Regions from separate parts of the Enterobacter cloacae complex sp. HYC042_NIDB genome, predicted to be linked through region 1. Evidence: predicted binding sites of a transcription regulator. Region 1 holds the regulator's gene; the other holds the start of a gene.
The links. Region 1 encodes CRP, which controls carbon source genes, mostly activating them, when cyclic AMP is high. Its sites were predicted from a motif close to ATGTGANNNNNNTCACAT; they were not measured.
Positions count from the first base shown of each region.

Region 2: a site for CRP is predicted at 3,207-3,224, ahead of focA (formate transporter FocA). Genes of this name have one in related genera too.

Region 1 covers NZ_CP109650.1:4,495,420-4,507,432, forward strand. The annotation lists gene slyD (peptidylprolyl isomerase) at 1-3, opposite strand, end outside; gene OKF39_RS21595 (YheV family putative zinc ribbon protein) at 98-298, opposite strand; gene kefB (glutathione-regulated potassium-efflux system protein KefB) at 312-2,117, opposite strand; gene kefG (glutathione-regulated potassium-efflux system ancillary protein KefG) at 2,117-2,668, opposite strand; gene OKF39_RS21610 (ABC transporter ATP-binding protein) at 2,801-4,705, shown strand; gene OKF39_RS21615 (hydrolase) at 4,817-5,839, shown strand; gene OKF39_RS21620 (YheU family protein) at 5,836-6,054, shown strand; gene OKF39_RS21625 (phosphoribulokinase) at 6,085-6,954, shown strand; gene OKF39_RS21630 (IS4 family transposase) at 7,000-8,175, opposite strand; gene OKF39_RS21635 (OsmC family protein) at 8,309-8,713, opposite strand; gene crp (cAMP-activated global transcriptional regulator CRP) at 9,025-9,657, shown strand; gene OKF39_RS21645 (YccS/YhfK family putative transporter) at 9,715-11,802, shown strand; gene argD (bifunctional acetylornithine/succinyldiaminopimelate transaminase) at 11,799-12,013, opposite strand, start outside.
Region 2 covers NZ_CP109650.1:1,832,154-1,844,166, forward strand. The annotation lists gene pflB (formate C-acetyltransferase) at 1-2,239, opposite strand, end outside; gene focA (formate transporter FocA) at 2,291-3,148, opposite strand; gene ycaO (30S ribosomal protein S12 methylthiotransferase accessory factor YcaO) at 3,555-5,315, opposite strand; gene OKF39_RS08710 (DUF421 domain-containing protein) at 5,443-6,135, shown strand; gene serC (3-phosphoserine/phosphohydroxythreonine transaminase) at 6,298-7,386, shown strand; gene aroA (3-phosphoshikimate 1-carboxyvinyltransferase) at 7,456-8,739, shown strand; gene cmk ((d)CMP kinase) at 8,925-9,608, shown strand; gene rpsA (30S ribosomal protein S1) at 9,720-11,393, shown strand; gene ihfB (integration host factor subunit beta) at 11,564-11,851, shown strand.

The DNA.
Region 1 (12,013 bases):
CATGATATCTCCTGAGCGTGGGAAAATTGCTGGCGCAGATTGTAGCGGAAATCTGCACCCGTGTACCCTTAAGCTTAAAAAAACTCAGAGCATATCGCTAGTCTGGATGAAAAATGCCGATCACTTGCTCTTCTTTGCGAACGTGATCGCGTGCTTCTTTGTCGGCCTCACGCATCTGGTGACCGCACTTAACGCACTCAACTATATCAATATTATTTTCGCGCCACATGGCCAGCGTATCTTGAGCCTGGCAAGACGGGCACTTTGCACCCGCGATAAAGCGTTTACGTACAGCCATCTTTCGTTACCCTTTATTCAAATTCATCCCAGCCGTCGAGCTGGCGTCGTTCCTGCTGCATCTCTCGCTGAAAGATCTCCTCCAGCTCGCGCCGCGCTTCCCGCACGCGGGAGATCTGCGCCGTATCGCTATGCACAGGCATTAATTCGCGCAGCATGCGCATATCCAGCCGGCGGAAGTGCATCTGGGCGCGCTGCGCCTGGTGAGGATGCATCCCCAGGGAGATTAACGCCTTGCGCCCCAGTTCCAGCGCACTGGAGAACGTCTCACGGGAGAAGTGTTTCACACCTGCCTGCAACAATTCGTGAGCTTCAACACGCCCCCGGGCACGCGCCAGAATATTCAGGTGCGGGAAGTGCTGCTGACATAGCTCCACCAGCTTCATTGTATCTTCCGGATCGTTGCAGGTGATGACGATAGACTCCGCGGCTTCCGCCCCGGCCGAGCGCAGAAGCTCAAGCTGAGTGGCATCGCCGTAATAGACCTTGTAGCCATATTTGCGCATCAGGTTGACCGCGCTGATATCGCGCTCCAGCACCGTAATGCGCATTTTGTTCGCCATCAACAGGCGTCCAATCACCTGCCCGAAGCGGCCGAAGCCCACGACGATCACCTGCGGCTTATCGTCTTCTACCCACGGCGCTTCATCTTCATCGTCTGCCGGATTCAGGCGGCGCGACAGGAGTTTATCCACCATCTTCATCAGCAGAGGCGTGGTCATCATCGACAGCGTTACCGTCACCAGCAGCAGCGCCATCTGGTCATCTTTAAACAGCTTCTGGGAGGAGGCGGTGGAGAACAGCACAAACGCAAACTCGCCACCCTGGCTCAACACGCTGGCAAACTGCATGCGTTCCGAACTGCGCAACCCGTAGATACGCGCCATGACGTACAGCACCAGCATTTTCACCGCCACCAGGATCGCAACACTCACCGCAACCCAGAGCAGATGGGTATAAAGCACGCCAAGATTGAGCGCCATTCCCACCGAAATAAAGAACAGGCCTAACAGCAGCCCTTTGAAGGGATCGATGGCAATTTCCAGTTCGTGCCGATATTCACTCTCCGCCAGCAGCACGCCGGCAATAAAGGTGCCCAGCGCCATCGACAGCCCCAGCGCGTCCATAAACAGCGCCGAGCCGAGCACCAGCAGCAGCGTCGCGGCGGTAAACACCTCGCGCACGCCCGAGGCGGCAATAAAGCGGAACACCGGACGTAACAGGAAACGTCCGCCAATCAGCATGCCCGCGAAGGCCAGCACCTTCATGGAAATTTTTGCCCAGTCGAAGTGATCGTCGCCCGAGCCCGCCAGCAGCGGCACCAGTGCCAGCGCCGGGATCACCGCTAAATCCTGGAACAACAGCACCGAAAAGCCCAGCTGTCCGGCTTCATTGCGGTTCATCCCCTTGTCGCGCATCAGCTGCAGCGCCATCGCCGTCGACGACATTGCGAGACCAATCCCGCCAATCACCGCCGCCTGCCAGGAAAAGTTGGTCAGCATTAACAGGCCAGCCAGAATCGCGGCGCTAAACAGCACCTGCGCGGCGCCCACGCCAAAGATAGAGCGTCGAAGCTGCCACAGCTTCGAGGGGTTCAGTTCGAGACCGATGATGAACATCAGAAACACCACGCCGAGCTCCGAGAAGTGGAGAATTTCATCCACGTCGCTGATGAAACCCAGTCCCCATGGGCCAATGGCGATCCCCGCGAGCAAATACCCCAGCACCGCCCCGATGCCGATACGGGCGGCAAGCGGCACCGCGACGACGGCGGCAAATAAAAACAACACCCCGGCGAGGAGTAAATTCGATCCTTCCATTAACGACCTCCTGCCGGAATCGGTGATGCCAGCCATTCGCCGTAGGCTCTGGCGTGGCTTGCGAGCGCTTTCGGATCCTGACGCCGCGCCCAGTAAACAATAATCGGGCTCATCCAGTGCATGCGGCACATGGCCGCCGTCAGCTCGAACGGCCTCAGGATGTCGCTCATGGGATAGCGGTTCAGCCCGTCGTGACGGTAAGCGCTTTCGGGTTCACCGGTGGTGATCACACTGCGCCAGTACTTTCCCGCCAGCTGGTTGCCCCCCACCCCGCTGGAGAAGCCCCGGCTCAGCACGCGGTCCAGCCACTCTTTCAGCAGCGCCGGACAGCTGTAGGTATAAAGCGGATGCTGGAACACAATCACGTCGTGCTGACGCAGTAGTTCCTGCTCGTAAGGAATATCGATAAAGAAATCAGGATAGTGCGCGTAGAGATCGTGCACCGTGACGTTACTGAGCTGTGTGGCCGGCTTAAGCAGCACCCGGTTCGCCACCGAGTCCTGAGATTCCGGATGGGCATACAGCAGCAGCACTTTCGCTGTCTGAGACATCACTCCCCTCCCGGTTCTGTTTTTGTGTATTGTTGTCGTTTTGGGCTACCATGGCGGCCCGGTGGGGAAAATGGCCCACACCTTACATTATCATAATGACAAATTAACATAGTCGGAACATACGGCGCTTCTATGATTGTTTTCTCCTCGTTACAAATTCGTCGCGGCGTGCGCGTCCTGCTGGATAACGCCACTGCTACCATCAACCCGGGCCAGAAAGTGGGTCTGGTCGGCAAAAACGGCTGCGGTAAATCCACCCTGCTGGCGCTGCTGAAAAACGAGATTAGCGCGGATGGCGGTAACTTTACCTTCCCGGGGAACTGGCAGCTCGCGTGGGTAAACCAGGAGACGCCAGCCCTGAGCGAACCGGCGCTCGACTATGTTATCGACGGCGATCGCGAATACCGTAAGCTCGAAGCGGAACTCAACGCGGCCAACGAGCGCAACGACGGTCACGCCATCGCTACCGTTCACGGCAAGCTGGACGCCATCGACGCGTGGACCATTCGCTCCCGCGCCTCCAGCCTGCTGCACGGCCTGGGCTTCAGCAATGAACAGCTTGAACGCCCGGTCAGCGACTTCTCCGGCGGCTGGCGCATGCGCCTCAACCTGGCGCAGGCGCTGATCTGCCGCTCAGACCTGCTCCTGCTCGATGAACCGACCAACCACCTCGATCTCGATGCGGTTATTTGGCTCGAGAAGTGGCTCAAGAGCTATCAGGGCACTCTGATTCTCATCTCCCACGACCGCGACTTCCTCGACCCGGTGGTGGATAAAATCATTCATATCGAACAGCAAACCATGTTCGAGTACACCGGCAACTACAGCTCTTTCGAGCGCCAGCGCGCGACGCGCCTTGCCCAGCAGCAGTCGATGTATGAAAGCCAACAGCAGCGCGTGGCGCACCTGCAGAGCTTCGTGGATCGCTTCAAAGCTAAAGCGTCAAAAGCCAAGCAGGCCCAGAGCCGCATCAAGATGCTGGAACGCATGGAGATGATTGCCCCGGCGCACGTGGACAACCCGTTCCACTTCAGCTTCCGCGCGCCGGAAAGCCTGCCGAACCCGCTTCTGAAGATGGAAAAGGTCAGCGCGGGTTATGGGGATCGCATCATCCTCGACTCTATCAAGCTTAACCTGGTGCCGGGTTCGCGCATTGGCCTGCTGGGGCGCAACGGCGCCGGTAAATCAACATTAATTAAGCTGCTCGCGGGCGAGCTTAACCCAACCAGCGGTGAAATCGGCCTGGCGAAGGGCATTAAGCTTGGCTATTTCGCCCAGCATCAGCTGGAATTTTTACGCGCGGATGAATCCCCGATTCAGCATCTGGCGCGTCTTGCGCCGCAGGAAATGGAGCAGAAGCTGCGCGACTACCTCGGCGGCTTCGGCTTCCAGGGCGATAAGGTGACCGAAAACACCGAGCGTTTCTCGGGCGGCGAAAAAGCCCGTCTGGTGCTGGCGCTGATCGTCTGGCAGAGACCCAACCTGCTGCTGCTCGATGAACCGACCAACCACCTGGATCTCGACATGCGTCAGGCGCTGACCGAAGCGCTGATTGAGTTCGAAGGCGCACTGGTTGTCGTGTCGCACGATCGCCACCTGATCCGCTCCACCACCGACGATCTCTACCTGGTACACGGCGGCAAAGTCGAACCGTTCGACGGCGATCTTGAAGACTACCAGCAGTGGCTGACGGACGTACAAAAGCAGGAAAACCAGCCGGAAGAGTCAGCGAAAGACAACGTCAACAGCGCACAGTCGCGTAAAGACCAGAAGCGCCGCGAAGCGGAACTGCGCACCCAGACCCAGCCGCTGCGTAAAGAGATTGCCCGTCTTGAAAAAGAGATGGAAAAGCTCAACGCCACGCTTGCCGCCGTCGAAGAGAAGCTGGGCGACAGCGACCTGTACGATCAGAGCCGTAAAGCGGAGCTAACGGATTGTCTGCAAACGCAGGCGAAAGCTAAATCCAGCCTCGAAGAGTGCGAAATGGCATGGCTGGATGCCCAGGAACAGCTGGAAGCGATGCTGCAGGCAGACTGAATTTTTACCCCGTTGTGCGAACGGAATCTATCTCTGGTTCGGAAATCCAGGCTAAACGGGGTACAATTCGGAAGGTATAGTGAATTTCTGACAAGAATCAGCATCGTCCTTATGACCCAAATCATTCCATCAGACTTCGACATTACAGCCGAAGACAGCACCGAGTTCGTGCCCATGCGCGGCGTGACCAACTGCCATTTGCAGACCATGCTGCCGCGGCTGATCCGCCGCAAGGTCCAGTTCACTCCGCACTGGCAACGGCTCGATCTGCCGGACGGTGATTTTCTGGATCTCGCCTGGAGCGAAGCGCCGGAACAGGCTCTTCATAAGCCGCGTCTGGTGGTTTTTCACGGTTTAGAAGGCAGCCTGCACAGTCCGTATGCGCATGGGTTAATTGAGGCCGCCAAAGCGCGCGGCTGGCTCGGCGTGGTGATGCATTTTCGCGGCTGTAGCGGCGAGCCGAATCGTCAGAAACGCATTTATCACTCGGGTGAAACCGAAGATGGCACGTGGTTTCTGCACTGGCTGCGGGAAAATTATGGCGCCGCGCCAACGGCCGCCGTGGGCTACTCGCTGGGCGGTAATATGCTCGCCTGTCTGCTGGCCAAAGAGGGCGAAAGCGTACCGCTGAATGCGGCAGTGATTGTCTCCGCACCGTTTATGCTGGAGCAGTGCAGCTACCACATGGAAAAAGGCTTTTCTCGCGTCTATCAGCGCTATCTGCTCAACCTGCTGAAAGCCAACGCGGCGCGAAAGCTGAAGGCCTATCCGGATACCCTGCCGGTAAGCCTGCGCCAGCTGAAAAAGGTTCGCTGCATCCGCGAATTCGACGATCTGATCACCGCCAAAATTCACGGCTTCGCCGATGCTATCGACTATTACCGACAGTGCAGCGCCATGCCGCTGCTCAGCAAAATCACGCAGCCGACGCTGATCATTCACGCCAAAGATGACCCGTTCATGGATCATCACTCTATTCCCGCGCAGGAATTCCTGCCTGACAACGTTCACTACCAGCTGACCGAACATGGTGGCCACGTGGGGTTCATCGGCGGCACGCTGCGCAGGCCGAAAATGTGGCTGGAAGCGCGCATTCCTGACTGGCTGACTCCTTATCTGGATGGTGCAAAATGATCATTCCCTGGCAGGATCTGGCTCCCGAAACGCTCGATAATCTGATTGAAAGCTTTGTATTACGCGAAGGCACCGATTATGGTGAACATGAGCGTTCGCTTGAGCAAAAGGTCAACGATGTAAAACGCCAGCTGAAAAGCGGCGACGTGGTGCTGGTGTGGTCAGAACTGCATGAGACGGTCAATATCATGCCCCGCAACGCGTTTCACGGCTGATCTTCCAACCTTTTCCGTCAGGGAGTTGCTATGTCTGCCAGACATCCCATTATTGCCGTTACGGGGTCGAGTGGTGCGGGAACCACCACCACCAGCCTCGCTTTTCGCAAGATTTTCGCCCAGCTGAATCTCCGTTCGGCGGAGGTCGAAGGCGACAGCTTTCACCGCTATACGCGGCCTGAGATGGACATGGCGATCCGCAAGGCACGCGATCTGGGTAAACACATCAGCTACTTTGGCCCGGAAGCCAATGATTTCGGCCTGCTGGAGCAAACCTTCCGCGAATACGGTCAGAGCGGTACCGGGCAGTCCCGTAAGTATCTGCACACCTACGACGAAGCCGTACCCTGGAATCAGGTGCCGGGCACCTTTACCCCCTGGCAACCGCTGCCGGAACCCACCGACGTGCTGTTTTATGAAGGATTGCACGGCGGCGTTGTCACACCTCAGCACGACGTGGCGCGCCATGTGGATCTGCTGGTCGGGGTGGTACCGATCGTTAACCTGGAGTGGATCCAGAAGCTGACGCGCGACATGAGCGAGCGCGGCCATTCGCGCGAGGCGGTAATGGACTCGGTGGTGCGCTCCATGGAAGATTACATCAACTATCTCACGCCGCAGTTCTCCCGCACGCACATTAACTTCCAGCGCGTGCCGACGGTGGACACTTCCAATCCGTTCGCGGCGAAGAGCATCCCTTCGTTGGATGAGAGCTTTGTGGTAATCCACTTCCGCAATCTTGAAGGCATTGATTACCCCTGGCTGCTGGCGATGCTGCAGGGCTCGTTTATTTCCCACATGAATACGTTAGTGGTTCCCGGTGGAAAAATGGGGCTGGCAATGGAGCTGATCATGACGCCGCTGGTGGAGCGACTGATGGAAGGGAAACAGATCGCGTGAACATGTTCCCTCTCCCCGTGGGCTGAGGGATCCCCAGTAATATGGTCATGCCTCCATGACCATATTACTGTACTCTTTTCCCAGCTTTTTCATCTCGTTACCTATATTCAGCCGCCTCACTTTTCCAGGTTCATGCCGGAGCACTTCTTCTGCCAGACTCAGGTAAGACAGCACCCGCCTGTGCCTGATACTGCTTGCCTGATAATGCCAGTGTAAACACTGCCTTTCTGCCCTGTAACCTGCCAGCCACATCACCAGACTTGCCATCGCCGCGACCATATTCAGCACTTCCAGTCGCCCTTTTCCCTGGCTCCGGCTCAGCCTCAGACCGAACCCGAAGCGTGGGCTTTTGTCGTCCCGGAAGTTTTGTTCTATCTGCATTCGTCGGCTGTACAGGGCCATTATCTGGTGCGGTTCCAGCCCTTCTGCATTACTGAACAGCAGCCAGGGCTCCCGCGCACTGCTGCGGTGTTCCCGCTGTGTTTTTGGCATGCCTCCCTTTCCGCGACGCCCTGCCTCCGGGCGTTTGTGCAGATAAAACCGGCCGTAACAGGGGATACGGTGTTTACGGGACAGGACACCGTAACCCACGCAGACCGGTTGCCCGGTAGCCTCAAGCTCGCTGATTTTCATCCACTTTTTATCTCCGTCCAGCCGGAAGCTGATACAGCCCCTGACTCTGCCAGTGAAGCTCCAGCCCAGCTGACTTACATGCCGGAACCAGTCTGTCCGAAAGCCGGCATCCGTAAGGATGGTAATGGCTTTATCTTTCGGGATGGCAGCATGCAGGCGGTCAAGGAAGCGGCACTGGACATCACTGTTCTGCGCCAGCTCTGCGGGGACAACCTCACTCATAAGCGGAAGTGAACGACCATTACAGACCAGGCTTGCCCGCAGAAGATGCCAGTTCCTGTCATGCCAGCCGGTCCAGTCGACAGCGATAACGCAGAAGGGCATCAGGGAGGTGATGGTATGTGTGAGCAGGTGCTGAATGCGGGGAATATCACGGTGAAGGGCGGCATTACCCAGGGCACGGTCAACACGTTTAATTTTATTTTTGACGTGCGCCCTGCCGGGAAGGGTTCGCCCCAGGCTGGTCAGGGTCAGGGATGCGCCGTGGGTGAGCGCGACGGCCATGGAAACAAGGACATTAACCCGGAAGCTGTGAATGTCAGATAAAGACGCGGAGAAAAATTTCTGGCAGACTGTCTGTAAAGGCACGATGAGGTCTCTTCTGATTTGTTAGCGCAACCAGTAGATCACACTTCATCGTGCTTTTCATTTTTCTGGGGAACCCTCAGCCCCGTGGGAGAGGGTTAGGGTGAGGGCATCAACACGCACGATGCCCCAATAATTAAGCCTCGATCACTTCATACGAATGGGTGATTTTTACCGCTTTCTCCAGCATTAACGCCACAGAGCAGTATTTCTCCGCAGAGAGATCCACCGCGCGTGAGACCGCCGCGTCTTTCAGTTCTTTCCCGGTGACAACAAAGTGCAGATTAATGTGGGTGAACAGGCGTGGCGCCTCTTCGCGACGTTCTGAGGTGAGTTTAACCTCGCAATCCGTCACGTCATGACGGCCTTTTTGCAGAATCGACACCACGTCAATCGCGCTGCATCCGCCTGCCGCCATCAGCACCATTTCCATTGGGCTTGGGGCTTTATCGCCGGAGTTACCATCCATCAAAATCTGGTGTCCTGATGCGGACTCGCCCAGGAACGTTAAACCTTCAACCCACTTCACGCGCGCTTGCATATTCATTAACTCCAACGTTGCATTTTTGGTGACAGATTACGCGTGCGTTACATTTCTCGCAATGGAAGGCGACCTGCATCATGCTGAAGCGAGACACCAGGAGACACGCGGCAAAAGCTATGCTAAAACACTCAGGATGCTACAGTAATACATTGACGTTACACATGTATGCAGAGGACATCAAACTTTACTGGCTGCGAAACGTTACGACAGCCGACTTCCCAGGGTATGGGTAAGAATTCGATTGCAACCCCAGAGTCCGGATGCATCTGATGACTCTGGTGACAGCTTATAACAGAGGATAACAGCGCATGGTGCTTGGCAAACCGCAAACAGACCCGACTCTCGAATGGTTCTTGTCTCATTGCCACATTCATAAGTACCCATCGAAGAGCACGCTGATTCACCAGGGTGAAAAAGCGGAAACCTTGTATTACATCGTCAAAGGCTCGGTGGCAGTGCTGATCAAAGATGAGGAAGGCAAAGAGATGATCCTTTCCTATCTGAACCAGGGCGATTTTATCGGTGAACTGGGCCTGTTTGAAGAAGGCCAGGAACGTAGCGCCTGGGTTCGTGCAAAGACAGCATGTGAAGTGGCTGAAATTTCTTATAAGAAATTCCGTCAGCTGATTCAGGTTAACCCTGACATCCTGATGCGTCTTTCTTCCCAGATGGCGCGCCGTCTGCAGGTGACGTCAGAGAAAGTGGGTAACCTCGCCTTCCTGGACGTGACTGGCCGTATCGCGCAGACTCTGCTGAACCTGGCGAAACAGCCAGACGCGATGACCCACCCGGACGGCATGCAAATTAAAATTACCCGTCAGGAAATCGGTCAGATCGTCGGTTGCTCCCGCGAAACGGTGGGCCGTATTCTGAAAATGCTGGAAGATCAAAACCTGATCTCCGCCCACGGTAAAACCATCGTGGTTTACGGAACCCGTTAATCCTGCCTAAACGGCGTGCCATCGCGAGGTGTCACGCCGTTTTTGTCTCTATTCCCCATGTGGCGCAGGCTGATCTATCACCCGGAAGTTAACTACGCACTACGACAAACGCTGGTGCTGTGTCTTCCCGTGGCCGTGGGCCTGATCCTGGGACATCTTCAGCAGGGCCTGCTGTTTTCTCTCGTCCCCGCCTGCTGCAACATTGCCGGTCTGGACACGCCCCATAAACGCTTTTTCAAACGTCTGATAATTGGCGGCTCGCTGTTTGCTGGCTGTAGCCTCGCGGTGCAGCTTCTGCTGGCTCGCGATATTCCCCTGCCGCTGATCCTGACCGTGCTGGCGATGACCCTCGGCGTCACCGCCGAAATCAGCTCGCTCCATGCCCGGCTGCTTCCCGCGTCACTCATTGCGGCCATCTTCACCCTGAGCCTCGCCGGTAATATGCCCGTGTGGGAGCCGCTGCTGATCTACGCCCTCGGCACGCTGTGGTACGGGCTGTTTAACTGGTTCTGGTTCTGGCTGTGGCGGGAGCAGCCGCTGCGCGAATCTCTGAGCCTGCTCTACGTGCAGCTTGCGGATTACTGTGAAGCCAAATACACCCTGCTCACCCAGCATACGGATCCGGAAAAATCCTTACCGCCATTGCTGACGCGCCAGCAAAAGGTGGTAGACCTGATAAGCCAGTGCTATCAGCAGCTGCATATGCTCGCCGCCAACAAGAACCACGAATATAAACGGCTGTTGCGCACCTTCCAGGTGGGGCTGGATCTTCAGGAGCATATCTCCGTTAGCCTTCACCACCCGCAGGAGGTGCAAAAGCTGGTTGAGCGCAGCCATGCCGAAGCGGTGATCCGCTGGAACGCACAAACCGTCTCCGCGCGCCTGCGGGTGCTGGCCGATGATATTCTCTACCACCGCTACCCCACGCGCTTTAACATGGACAAACAGCTCGGCGCGCTGGAGAAAATCGCCCGTCAGCACCCGGATAACCCGGTCGGCCAGTTTGCCGCCTGGCACTTCAGCCGCATCGCCCGCGTGCTGCGCACCCAGCGCCCGCTTTATTCCCGTGACCTGATGGCGGATAAACAGAAACGTCTGCCGCTGCTGCCGGCGCTGAGAAGCTACCTGTCTCTGAAATCTTCCGCTCTGCGCAACGCTGCAAGGATTAGCGTCATGCTCAGTATCGCCAGCCTGATGGGCATGGCGCTCCACCTGCCGAAACCGTACTGGATCTTAATGACCGTGCTGTTTGTTACCCAGAACGGCTATGGCGCCACGCGGGTGCGCATTCTGCACCGGGCAGGCGGCACGATGGCGGGGCTGATTATTGCGGGCGTGACGCTGCATTTTCACGTGCCCGAGGGCTATACCCTGGCGGGCATGCTGGCGATCACCCTGGTAAGCTATCTAATCATTCGCAAAAACTACGGCTGGGCGATGGTGGGCTTTACGGTGACGGCGGTATATACCCTTCAGCTGCTGACGCTTAACGGCGAACAGTTTATTGTCGCCAGGCTGATTGATACCCTGATCGGCTGCCTGATTGCCTTTGGCGGCATGGTCTGGCTGTGGCCGCAGTGGCAGAGCGGGCTGCTGAGGCAGAACGCCCACGACGCGCTGGAGGCTGATCAGCAGGCCATTCGTCTGATCCTGAGCGACGATCCGCAGCCCTCCCCGCTGGCGTATCAGCGGATGAAGGTCAACCAGGCGCACAACGCCCTGTTTAACTCGCTCAACCAGGCGATGCAGGAGCCGGGCTTTAACTCACACTATCTTGCCGATATGAAGCTGTGGGTCACGCACAGCCAGTTTATCGTCGAGCACATTAACGCCATGACCACGCTGGCGCGCGAACACACGATGCTGACGCCGGATCTGGCGCAGCGCTATTTGCAGTCCTGTGAAATTGCCCTGCAGCGGTGTCAGCAGCGTCTGGAGTATGACGCGCCGGGCGAGTCGGGGGATTCGAACATTCTGGAGGCACCGGAGACGCTGACCCACGGGCCGATGAGCACCCTGGAGCAGCATTTGCAGCGCGTACTGGGACATCTGAACACCATGCACACCATTTCGTCGGTGGCATGGCGTCAGCGCCCGCATCACGGCATTTGGTTAACGCGGCGGTTAAAGCGAACCGAGTATTAGCCTTTTACGATCTTCTCGACCGCCGCGGCAAAGCGGGTTAACCCGTCGTCAATATCTTTCTCTTCCACTACCAGCGACGGCGCAAAACGCATCACGTCCGGCCCGGCGTTGAGCACCATCACCCCTTCGCGAGCGGCGGCATGCAGGAAATCGCGCGCGCGGCCTTTGTACTGCGGCTTAAGTTCCGCACCAATCAGCAGCCCCATGCCGC
Region 2 (12,013 bases), 2.1 Mb from region 1:
GTTCTTTCGTCAGGGAGTTAAAACGTACTGCGTAGCCAGATACGCGGATGGTCAGCTGAGGATATTTCTCAGGATGTTCCATCGCGTCGAGCAGCATTTCACGGTTCATTACGTTCACGTTCAGGTGCTGACCACCTTCGATGGACGCTTCGTGGTGGAAGTAACCATCCATCAGACCCGCGAGGTTAGTTTTACGCACTTCGTCGTCTTTACCCAGCGCGTTTGGCACGATAGAGAAGGTGTAAGAGATACCATCTTTCGCGTAAGCAAACGGCAGTTTAGCAACGGAGGTCAGAGAAGCTACAGCACCTTTCTGGTCACGACCGTGCATTGGGTTAGCACCTGGGCCAAATGGCGCGCCAGCACGACGACCGTCTGGGGTGTTACCGGTTTTCTTACCATACACAACGTTAGAGGTGATGGTCAGAACAGACTGAGTCGGGATAGCGTTACGGTAGGTAGTGAGTTTCTGAATTTTCTTCATGAAACGTTCTACCAGGTCAACCGCCATGTCATCAACGCGAGCGTCGTTGTTACCAAACTGCGGGTATTCGCCTTCGATTTCGAAGTCTACGGCCAGGCCGTCTTCGTCACGAATTGGTTTAACTTTCGCGTATTTGATTGCAGACAGGGAGTCAGCCGCAACGGACAGACCTGCGATACCACACGCCATGGTGCGGATAACGTCACGGTCGTGCAGCGCCATCAGAGAGGCTTCGTAGCTGTACTTGTCGTGCATGTAGTGGATAACGTTCAGCGCGGTCACGTACTGCTTAGCCAGCCAGTCCATGAAGTGGTCCATGCGCTCCATGACTTCGTCATAGTTCAGCACGTCGCCTTTGATTGGCTCAGACTTAGGACCAACCTGCATTTTCAGTTTTTCATCAACGCCGCCGTTGATAGCGTACAGCATGGTTTTCGCCAGGTTTGCACGCGCACCGAAGAACTGCATTTGTTTACCAACAACCATTGGGCTTACGCAGCAAGCGATAGCGTAGTCGTCGTTGTTGAAGTCCGGACGCATCAGGTCATCGTTTTCGTACTGCAGAGAAGAGGTGTCGATGGACACTTTAGCGGCGAATTTCTTGAAGTTCAGAGGCAGTTTTTCAGACCACAGAACGGTGATGTTTGGCTCCGGAGAAGGACCCATGGTGTACAGGGTGTTCAGGAAGCGGAAGCTGTTTTTGGTTACCAGCGTACGGCCGTCAACGCCCATACCGCCGATAGATTCGGTTGCCCAGATTGGGTCACCAGAGAACAGTTCATCATATTCTGGGGTACGCAGGAAGCGAACCATACGCAGTTTCATGACCAGGTGGTCAATCATTTCCTGAGCGTCTTGCTCGGTGATTTTACCTGTTTTCAGGTCACGTTCGATGTACGCATCCAGGAAGGTGGATACGCGGCCGAAGGACATTGCTGCACCGTTCTGAGACTTAACAGCGGCCAGGTAGCCGAAGTAGGTCCACTGGATAGCTTCCTGAGCGTTGGTCGCAGGACCAGAGATATCGCAGCCGTATTTAGCCGCCATCTCTTTGATCTGACCCAGCGCGCGGTGCTGTTCAGCAATTTCTTCACGCAGACGGATAGTCGCTTCCAGGTTTACGCCGTTTTCCAGGTCAGTCTGCAGGGAAACGAACTGCGCGTATTTGTCTTTCATCAGGAAGTCGATACCGTACAGCGCAACGCGACGGTAGTCACCGATGATACGGCCACGGCCATAGGCATCTGGCAGACCAGTCAGAACGCCAGATTTACGGCAGTTCAGAATGTCTTTGGTATAAACATCGAATACGCCCTGGTTATGGGTTTTGCGGTATTCGGTGAAGATTTTTTTCAGCATTGGGTCCAGCTCGCGGTTATACGCTTTGCAGGAACCTTCAACCATTTTGATACCACCGAACGGGATGATGGCGCGTTTCAGTGGTGCTTCAGTCTGCAGACCAACAATTTTCTCAAGGGCTTTGTTGATGTAGCCAGCATCGTGAGAAGTGATGGTGGATGCAACGGAGGTGTCAAAATCAACTGGCGCGTGAGTGCGGTTTTCCAGTTTAACGCCTTCCATTACGCTGTCCCACAGCTTGGTGGTCGCGTCAGTTGCGCCAGCCAGGAAGGATTCGTCACCTTCATACGGGGTATAGTTTTTCTGGATGAAGTCACGGACGTTGACTTCATTCTGCCAGTCACCTTTCGCAAAACCTTCCCAGGCTGTGGCTAACTTTTCATTAAGCTCGGACATGTAACACCTACCTTCTTAAGTGGATTTTTTATTTACTGCCTGAGACAACCATTAATGATGGTCGCCGCCACGCAGGTAAATGACCCAGTATGTCAACCCAACTAACAGACCCCCACCGATAATGTTCCCGATAGTGACGGGGATCAGGTTATCAGTAATGAAATTCATAATAGTCAGGTGAGAGAAACTTTCCGGGGATGAACCAACTGCGGTCCAGAACTCCGGGCTTGCAAAGTTGCGGATAACAATCCCCATCGGGATCATGAACATATTCGCAATACTGTGCTCGAAGCCGCTGGCAACAAACATCGCAACCGGCAGAACCATAATCATGGCTTTATCCATCAGGCTACGGCCAGAGTAGCTCATCCAGACCGCCAGGCAGACCATCAGGTTTGCGAGGATGCCGAGAGCAACGGCTTCGATAAATGTGTGATGCATTTTGTGGTCAGCGGTTTGCAGGACATTAAGCCCCCAGCCACCGTTGGCGGTCATATACTCGCCAGAGAGCCACATCAACAGAACAAAGAGCAGACAGCCAATCAGGTTACCAACGTAGACGTTAAGCCAGTTGCGCGCCAGTTGACCCCAGGTAATTCTTCCGCTGGCTTTCGCCACAACAATCAGCACCGTTGAGGTGAAGAGGTCGGCGCCGCAAATGACGCAGAGAATCAGACCCAGTGAGAAGCAAATGCCGCCAATCAGTTTGGCCATGCCGAAAGGCATTCCGGCAGTACCGGTGGTGGCGGTGATGTAGAAGACGAAAGCGATAGAGATGAACACACCAGCGGTGATCGCCAGATAGAACGTCTTCATCGGGTGTTTCGTTGCTTTATAGACACCCGCTTCTTCGGCAACTTTTGCCATCGCGGCGGGGAGTAAAAGATCAAAAGGGTTGTCAGCTTTCACACTAACTCTCTCTTTATTAAGTCGGCGACGAGATACTAACAAAGCATTATAGAAGAGAAATTGATATAGATCATATCTCGCCTGGCTTATAGGCCCGCAGTATGTATGGTTTTACAACAAATGCGGAGTAAGTATTTGATTATCCGTATAAAAATAAATTTTAAAAGTTATGAAAAGAGTTGAATTTTTTCGTTCGGCCCCCTTCGAAACAGTTAATTAATATGGAGTATTTACCATAAAAAGTAACAATAAAGCCCAGGCAAATATTATTATATTTACCCGTGTTTAACTTTATTATTACAATCAACAATCATTGCCGAAGAGAATAAAAAAAGGGGCAATGAAATTGCCCCGTAATATAGCCCAGACGATTGAATACGCCTACTGCCGTTAATGTTATATGCGCTTATTTTGACCAGTAAGCGGCTTTTGCTTTCTGCAGCTTTTCATAGGCCTTCAGCAGAGACTGATGCGCCGGGAAGGCTTTCAGATCGCTGTCAACCGCCTGCAGACCGTAGAACGGCTCTTCACCGCTCAGCGCCGCGCTGGCGGCTTCAACCGCTTCAGCACCGTACATACGTACGAAAGCGTTCAGGTACTGCAGTGGCTCGCGATCGTCTTCCTGTGCAAGTAATAGCAGGGTTTGCAGGCAGCGGTAATAGTTGGTGCGCTCGGCGGAGAAGACCGACTGGTTAAACTCCATGGTCCATTCTGTCCAGGCCAGAGCCTGATCCAGATCGCCGCCCGCGAGGGCCAGCATCGCTTTCAGTTCACCGATGCGCAGCGTGTACCAGCCGTTGTCTTTCCCGGTCGCCAGACCCAGCAGCTCGCGCACGCGGGTAAAGTCATCGTGGCCTTCATCGTCCAGCTGGGCTATCAGGTTGAGATAATCTTCTTTTTCCCACTCGCTGCCCGGCAGGGAGAGTAGGGTTTCACGCAGGTGCGCGCCCATGCTGTTGTTTGCGAGCCACAGATCTTCCGCCGGGTAGATATCGGACATGCCAGGTACGATGATGCGGCACGCGTAAACGCCCAGGTGTTCGTAGTCGGCAATGTAGACTTCCTGATCTTCGGCGTCGAAGATTGCCATCAATATAGCGAACTCTTCTTCGGTGGTACCGGCAAAGCTCCAGTCCACGAACGGATAGTCCGCGTCCTGCTTGAACATATCCCAGGAGATCAAACCGCTGGAGTCGATGAAGTGGGTTTCGAGGTTGGTGTGCTCGGCCACTTCTTCATCGTCAAACGTTGGCGGGGTGAATACGTCGAGATCTTTCAGGCTACGGCCCTGCAGCAGCTCGGTCACGGTACGCTCCAGCGCCACGCCGAAGTCAGGATGCGCGCCGAAGGAGGCGAAGCAGGTTCCGTTAGTCGGGTTAAACAGCACGACGCAGATAACCGGATATTTACCGCCCAGCGAGCCGTCATACGCAAAGATTGGGAAACCTTCCGCTTCCAGTTTGGCGATGGATTCCACCACGCCCGGGTAGCGCGCCAGCACGTCTGCCGGAATTTCAGGCAGGCTGATGGATTCGGCAATAATGCGGTTTTTGATATGACGCTCGAAGACTTCAGAGAGACCCTGCACGCGCGCTTCATTGCGGGTGTTACCGGCGGACATACCGTTAGACACATACAGGTTGCCGACGATGTTCATCGGGATATAGACGGTCTGCTCGTCAGACTGACGGGTGAACGGCAGGGCGCAGATCCCACGCTCTTCATTCCCAGACTGCAGATCGATCAGCATGCTGGCGGTCAGTTCGTTTTCCGGATCGTAGAAGGCACGCAGACGGCCATCCAGAATGCCTTCCGGCAGTTCATCGTCTTCGGTCAGCGGGAACCATTTTTCGTTCGGATAGTGAACGAACGGGCCGTTGGCGATGGTTTCACCCAGCCAGAAGTCAGCGAAGAAATAGTTGGTGGACAGACGCTCAAAATACTCACCCAGCGCAGAGGCCAGTGCCGCTTTTTTCGTCGCACCTTTACCGTTGGTAAAGCAGAGCGCGCAGTCTTTGTCGCGAATGTGCACGGACCAGACGTGAGGCACCGGGTTCAGCCAGGAGGCTTCTTCGATGTTAAAGCCCAGGTCGGTCAGTTTCTGCTGGAAGCGAGCGATGGAATCTTCCAGAGCGGCGTCTTTGCCGGGGATAAACGTTTGAGTCATGGCGTTCACTTTTATCGTACGTAAAGCGCGCAATGATACGGGTTTTGCGTGACGGGTGCTATCTCCGGCGAAAATAAATGGCTGGGCTATGCTTAGTAGCAGTAACTGACTGTTAAGGCATAGAAAAATGAAAGCATTTGATCTCCAGCGGATGGCGTTTGATAAAGTTCCACCTGAATTTCTGGGCGAAGTGGCGCTGCGCAGCCTGTATACCTTCGTACTCGTCTTCCTGTTTCTCAAAATTACCGGCCGTCGTGGCGTTCGTCAGATGTCGCTGTTTGAAGTGCTGATCATCCTGACGCTGGGCTCGGCGGCGGGGGACGTCGCGTTTTATGACGACGTGCCGATGGTGCCGGTGTTTATCGTTTTTGTTTCCCTCGCCTTGCTTTACCGGCTGGTGATGTGGCTGATGTCAAAAAGTGAAAAGCTGGAAGATCTGCTTGAAGGGAAACCGGTCGTTATTGTCGAGGACGGTCAGCTGGCCTGGGAAAATGTGCAAAGTGCCAATATGACCGAGTTTGAGTTCTTTATGGAGCTGCGCCTGAATAGCGTTGAACAGCTCGGACAGGTGCGGCTGGCGATCATGGAAACCAATGGGCAAATCAGCGTCTATTACTATGCTGATGACGACGTTAAGCCCGGCCTGTGTATCCTGCCGGATATGTTAGTAGAACGGTTCAGGGTGATACCTGAAACCGGGGAGTATGCATGTATAAAATGTAGTCATGTTGTGGGAATGCATGCGGGCGATCATCAATTATGCCCTCGTTGTGCAAATCCGGAATGGACAAAGGTTAGCCGGGCTAAACGCCTCGTCTGACAGCGATTTTGTCGGTTTTGTGACGACGAGGCGGCAGATTGTTTTGTGTGACGAAGGGCACATTTCCCCGGTCATAAGTTTTAGACATTGCGGCGCGTGTCACTGAATGATAAAACCGATATCCACAGTTATAACTTATGGCTTTTAGCGTGGTGAGGGGAAATGGCTCAAGTTTTTAATTTCAGTTCTGGTCCGGCAATGTTACCGGCAGACGTACTCAAACAGGCTCAACAGGAACTGTGTGACTGGAACGGTCTGGGTACGTCGGTGATGGAAATCAGCCACCGGGGTAAAGCGTTTATTCAGGTGGCGGAAGAGGCAGAAAAGGATTTTCGCGATCTGCTGAACATTCCCTCGAACTACAAAGTATTGTTCTGCCATGGCGGTGGACGCGGTCAGTTTGCGGGCATCCCGCTCAATCTGCTGGGCGACAAAACCACCGCTGATTACGTCGATGCCGGCTACTGGGCAGCCAGTGCGTTAAAAGAAGCGCACAAATACTGCACGCCGAACGTTATCGACGCCAAAGTGACCGTTGACGGTCTGCGCGCCGTGAAGCCGATGAGCGAGTGGCAGGTGTCTGACAACGCCGCGTATCTCCACTACTGCCCGAACGAAACCATCGACGGCATCGCCATTCACGAAGAGCCAGACTTTGGCGACAATGTCATTGTGACGGCGGACTTCTCTTCAACCATTCTGTCCACTCCGCTGGACGTCAGCCGCTACGGCGTCATTTACGCAGGTGCTCAGAAAAACATCGGTCCTGCTGGGCTGACTATTGTCATCGTCCGTGAAGACCTGCTGGGGAAAGCCCATAAGTCCTGCCCGTCAATCCTGGATTACACCGTCCTGAATGACAACGACTCCATGTTCAACACCCCACCTACGTTTGCCTGGTATCTCTCCGGCCTGGTCTTCAAATGGCTGAAGCAAAACGGCGGCGTGGCGCAGATGGACAAGATCAATCAGCAGAAAGCCGAACTGCTGTACGGCACGATCGACAAGAGCGATTTCTACCGTAACGATGTGGCGAAAGCGAACCGTTCCCGCATGAACGTACCGTTCCAGCTGGCAGACAGCAGCCTGGACAGCGTGTTCCTGGAAGAGTCGTTCGCGGCGGGTCTGCACGCGCTGAAAGGCCATCGTGTGGTGGGCGGGATGCGTGCTTCCATTTATAACGCCATGCCGCTGGAAGGCGTTAAAGCCCTGACCGATTTCATGATCGACTTCGAACGTCGTCACGGTTAATTTGCTGTTTTTCACCCCCGCAGCGTCCCTGCGGGGTTTTTATTATGTTGAGTTGAGAGTTTAGTTTTCATGGAATCCCTGACGTTACAACCTATCGCGCGGGTAGATGGCACCATCAATCTGCCTGGTTCAAAAAGTGTCTCGAACCGCGCTCTGCTGCTGGCAGCTCTGGCAAACGGCACCACCGTCCTCACCAACCTGCTGGACAGCGATGACGTGCGCCATATGCTCAATGCGCTGAAAGCGTTGGGCGTTCATTACACACTCTCTGACGATCGCACCCGCTGCGAAGTGACCGGCAACGGCGGCGCGCTGCAGGCGAATGACGAGCTTGAGCTGTTTCTGGGTAACGCGGGGACCGCGATGCGTCCGCTGGCGGCGGCCCTGTGCCTCGGGAGCAATAACATCGTGCTGACCGGCGAGCCGCGCATGAAGGAACGTCCGATCGGCCATCTGGTAGATGCCCTGCGTCAGGGCGGCGCGCAGATTGAGTATCTGGAGCAGGAAAATTACCCGCCACTGCGTCTGCGCGGGGGCTTTACCGGCGGTACCGTCGAGGTTGACGGCAGCGTCTCCAGCCAGTTCCTGACGGCGCTGCTGATGACCGCGCCGCTGGCCCCGCAGGATACGGTTATCACGATTAAAGGTGAGCTGGTCTCCAAACCGTATATTGATATTACGCTGCATCTGATGAAAACCTTCGGCGTTGAGGTTGAAAACCAGTCTTATCAGCGTTTCGTGGTTCGCGGCGCGCAGCAGTACCAGTCGCCGGGCAACTACCTGGTTGAAGGCGATGCTTCATCCGCATCCTATTTCCTTGCCGCTGGCGCGATTAAAGGCGGTACGGTAAAAGTGACCGGCATTGGCCGCAACAGCGTGCAGGGCGATATTCGTTTTGCTGACGTGCTGGAAAAAATGGGCGCGGTTGTCACCTGGGGGGATGATTTCATCTCCTGTACCCACGGTGAGCTGAACGCCATCGACATGGACATGAACCATATCCCGGATGCGGCGATGACCATTGCCACGGCGGCGCTGTTTGCCAAAGGCACCACCACGCTGCGCAACATTTATAACTGGCGCGTAAAAGAGACGGACCGCCTGTTCGCGATGGCAACCGAGCTGCGTAAAGTCGGCGCTGAGGTAGAAGAGGGCGAAGATTACATTCGCGTTACCCCTCCGGCAAAACTGAACTTTGCTGAAATCGGGACCTATAACGATCACCGTATGGCGATGTGTTTCTCGCTGGTGGCGCTGTCCGATACCCCTGTGACCATTCTCGATCCGAAATGTACGGCGAAAACCTTCCCGGACTATTTCGAACAGCTGGCGCGCATTAGCACCCTGGCATGATGAAGTCTTGCCGCATCACCTGATGCGGCATTTCCTTACGCTTCCTGACGATCTTTCCCGCTCATTTCTTCTACACTCTGCTTCTATCATTCCGTAATTTGCACGCAAAGGTAACAGTTGCGCACGTTGGCGCGTATAATGCGCGGCGTTCATGTTAACGGTATGCCTTATTTAAGGAGAAAAAGATGACGGCAGTTGCCCCGGTAATCACCATTGATGGGCCGAGTGGCGCAGGGAAAGGTACTCTGTGCAAAGCGATGGCGGAAGCATTGCAATGGCATCTTTTAGATTCGGGAGCAATCTATCGCGTGCTGGCGCTGGCTGCGCTGCATCATCACGTGGATGTCGCCTCTGAAGAAGCGCTGGTACCGCTGGCTGCGCATCTGGATGTGCGTTTTGTTTCTACCGATGGCAACCTGGAAGTGATCCTGGAAGGGGAAGACGTGAGCGGCGAAATCCGTACGCAGGAAGTCGCTAATGCGGCCTCCCAGGTGGCGGCTTTCCCACGCGTTCGCGAGGCACTGCTGCGTCGCCAGCGAGCGTTTCGTGAAGCCCCGGGTCTGATCGCTGATGGACGCGACATGGGAACCGTGGTCTTCCCTGATGCGCCAGTAAAAATCTTCCTTGACGCCTCTTCGGAAGAACGTGCTCAACGCCGTATGCTTCAGTTGCAGGAAAAGGGGTTTAGTGTTAACTTTGATCGCCTTTTATCCGAGATAAAAGAGCGCGATGACCGCGATCGTAACCGCGCCGTCGCACCGCTTGTTCCTGCAGAAGATGCATTAGTTCTGGATTCAACCAGTTTAACTATTGAGCAAGTGATTGAAAAAGCGCTACAATATGCGCGCCAAAAACTGGCACTCGCGTAATCGCGACCGATTTAGCAGTACCCCCGCTGCAATGGATTGACGGCGGGTATGTGAAACAACCCCATCCGGCACGGAGCCAGGTGGACGTTAATATTAACCTGAAGATTAAACATGACTGAATCTTTTGCTCAACTGTTTGAAGAATCCTTAAAAGAAATCGAAACCCGTCCGGGTTCCATCGTTCGCGGTGTTGTTGTTGCTATCGACAAAGACGTAGTACTGGTTGACGCCGGTCTGAAATCTGAGTCCGCCATTCCGGCTGAGCAGTTCAAAAACGCCCAGGGCGAGCTGGAAATCCAGGTTGGTGACGAAGTTGACGTTGCTCTGGACGCAGTAGAAGACGGCTTCGGCGAAACCCTGCTGTCTCGTGAGAAAGCTAAACGTCACGAAGCATGGATCACGCTGGAGAAAGCTTACGAAGAAGCTGAAACTGTGGTCGGTGTTATCAACGGCAAAGTTAAAGGTGGCTTCACTGTTGAGCTGAATGGTATTCGTGCGTTCCTGCCAGGTTCACTGGTAGACGTTCGTCCAGTCCGTGACACCCTGCACCTCGAAGGCAAAGAGCTTGAGTTCAAAGTAATCAAGCTGGACCAGAAGCGTAACAACGTTGTTGTTTCCCGTCGTGCCGTTATCGAATCCGAAAACAGCGCAGAACGCGATCAGCTGCTGGAAAACCTGCAGGAAGGCATGGAAGTCAAAGGTATCGTTAAGAACCTCACTGACTACGGCGCATTCGTTGACCTGGGCGGCGTTGATGGCCTGCTGCACATCACCGACATGGCGTGGAAACGCGTTAAGCACCCAAGCGAAATCGTGAACGTGGGCGACGAAATCACTGTTAAAGTGCTGAAGTTCGACCGCGAGCGTACTCGTGTATCCCTCGGCCTGAAACAGCTGGGCGAAGATCCATGGGTAGCTATCGCTAAGCGTTACCCAGAAGGTACTAAACTGACTGGTCGCGTAACCAACCTGACCGACTACGGCTGCTTCGTTGAAATCGAAGAAGGCGTTGAAGGCCTGGTGCACGTTTCCGAAATGGACTGGACCAACAAAAACATCCACCCATCCAAAGTTGTTAACGTTGGTGATGTAGTGGAAGTGATGGTTCTGGATATCGACGAAGAACGTCGTCGTATCTCCCTGGGCCTGAAGCAGTGCAAAAACAACCCATGGCAGCAGTTCGCGGAAACCCACAACAAGGGCGACCGTGTTGAAGGTAAAATCAAGTCTATCACTGACTTCGGTATCTTCATCGGCCTGGACGGCGGCATCGATGGCCTGGTTCACCTGTCTGACATCTCCTGGAACGTTGCAGGCGAAGAAGCAGTTCGTGAATACAAAAAAGGCGACGAAATCGCTGCAGTTGTTCTGCAGGTTGACGCAGAGCGTGAGCGTATCTCCCTGGGCGTTAAACAGCTCGCAGAAGATCCGTTCAACAACTGGGTTGCACTGAACAAGAAAGGCGCAATCGTAAACGGTAAAGTGACTGCAGTTGACGCTAAAGGCGCAACCGTAGAACTGGCTGACGGCGTTGAAGGTTACCTGCGCGCTTCTGAAGCTTCACGTGACCGCGTTGAAGATGCCACTCTGGTTCTGAACGTAGGCGACGACGTTGAAGCTAAGTTCACCGGTGTTGACCGTAAGAACCGTGCAATCAGCCTGTCTGTTCGTGCTAAAGACGAAGCTGATGAGAAAGATGCAATCGCAACTGTTAACAAACAGGAAGATGCAAACTTCTCTAACAACGCAATGGCTGAAGCTTTCAAAGCAGCTAAAGGCGAGTAATATCAGGTTCTCAGCATCATTTGAGCTGTAACGCATTTACAGCGCGAAGGATGATGAGCAGACTTGACAGATTGCAGGATTCGTCCTGTAATCAATAACAAAGGGCGGCTACGGCCGCCCTTGTTTAATGAGCTGTTCAGCTAATTGGTTTGAAAGGAACCGGAGGAATCATGACCAAGTCAGAATTGATTGAAAGACTTGCCAGTCAGCAACCGCATATCCCTGCCAAGGCAGTGGAAGATGCCGTAAAAGAGATGCTGGAGCATATGGCCTCCACTCTTGCCCAGGGCGAGCGCATTGAAATCCGCGGTTTCGGTAGTTTTTCTCTGCACTATCGTGCTCCACGTACCGGGCGTAACCCGAAAACTGGTGATAAAGTCGAGCTGGAAGGGAAGTACGTTCCACACTTTAAGCCGGGTAAAGAACTGCGCGATCGCGCCAATATTTACGGCAACTGAGTTTAGCCAGCCGGTTAAACTGGGTTCGAAAGAAAGCACCTGCGGGTGCTTTTTTTGTCTCCGTCACTTTCATTCTGAAGGTGTCTCGCATTTTAAGTTGCGTTTTCTGCAACGCGCTAAAAACCTTGCAGCGCTTGCTGTAGATTGCATTTTTCATACCTG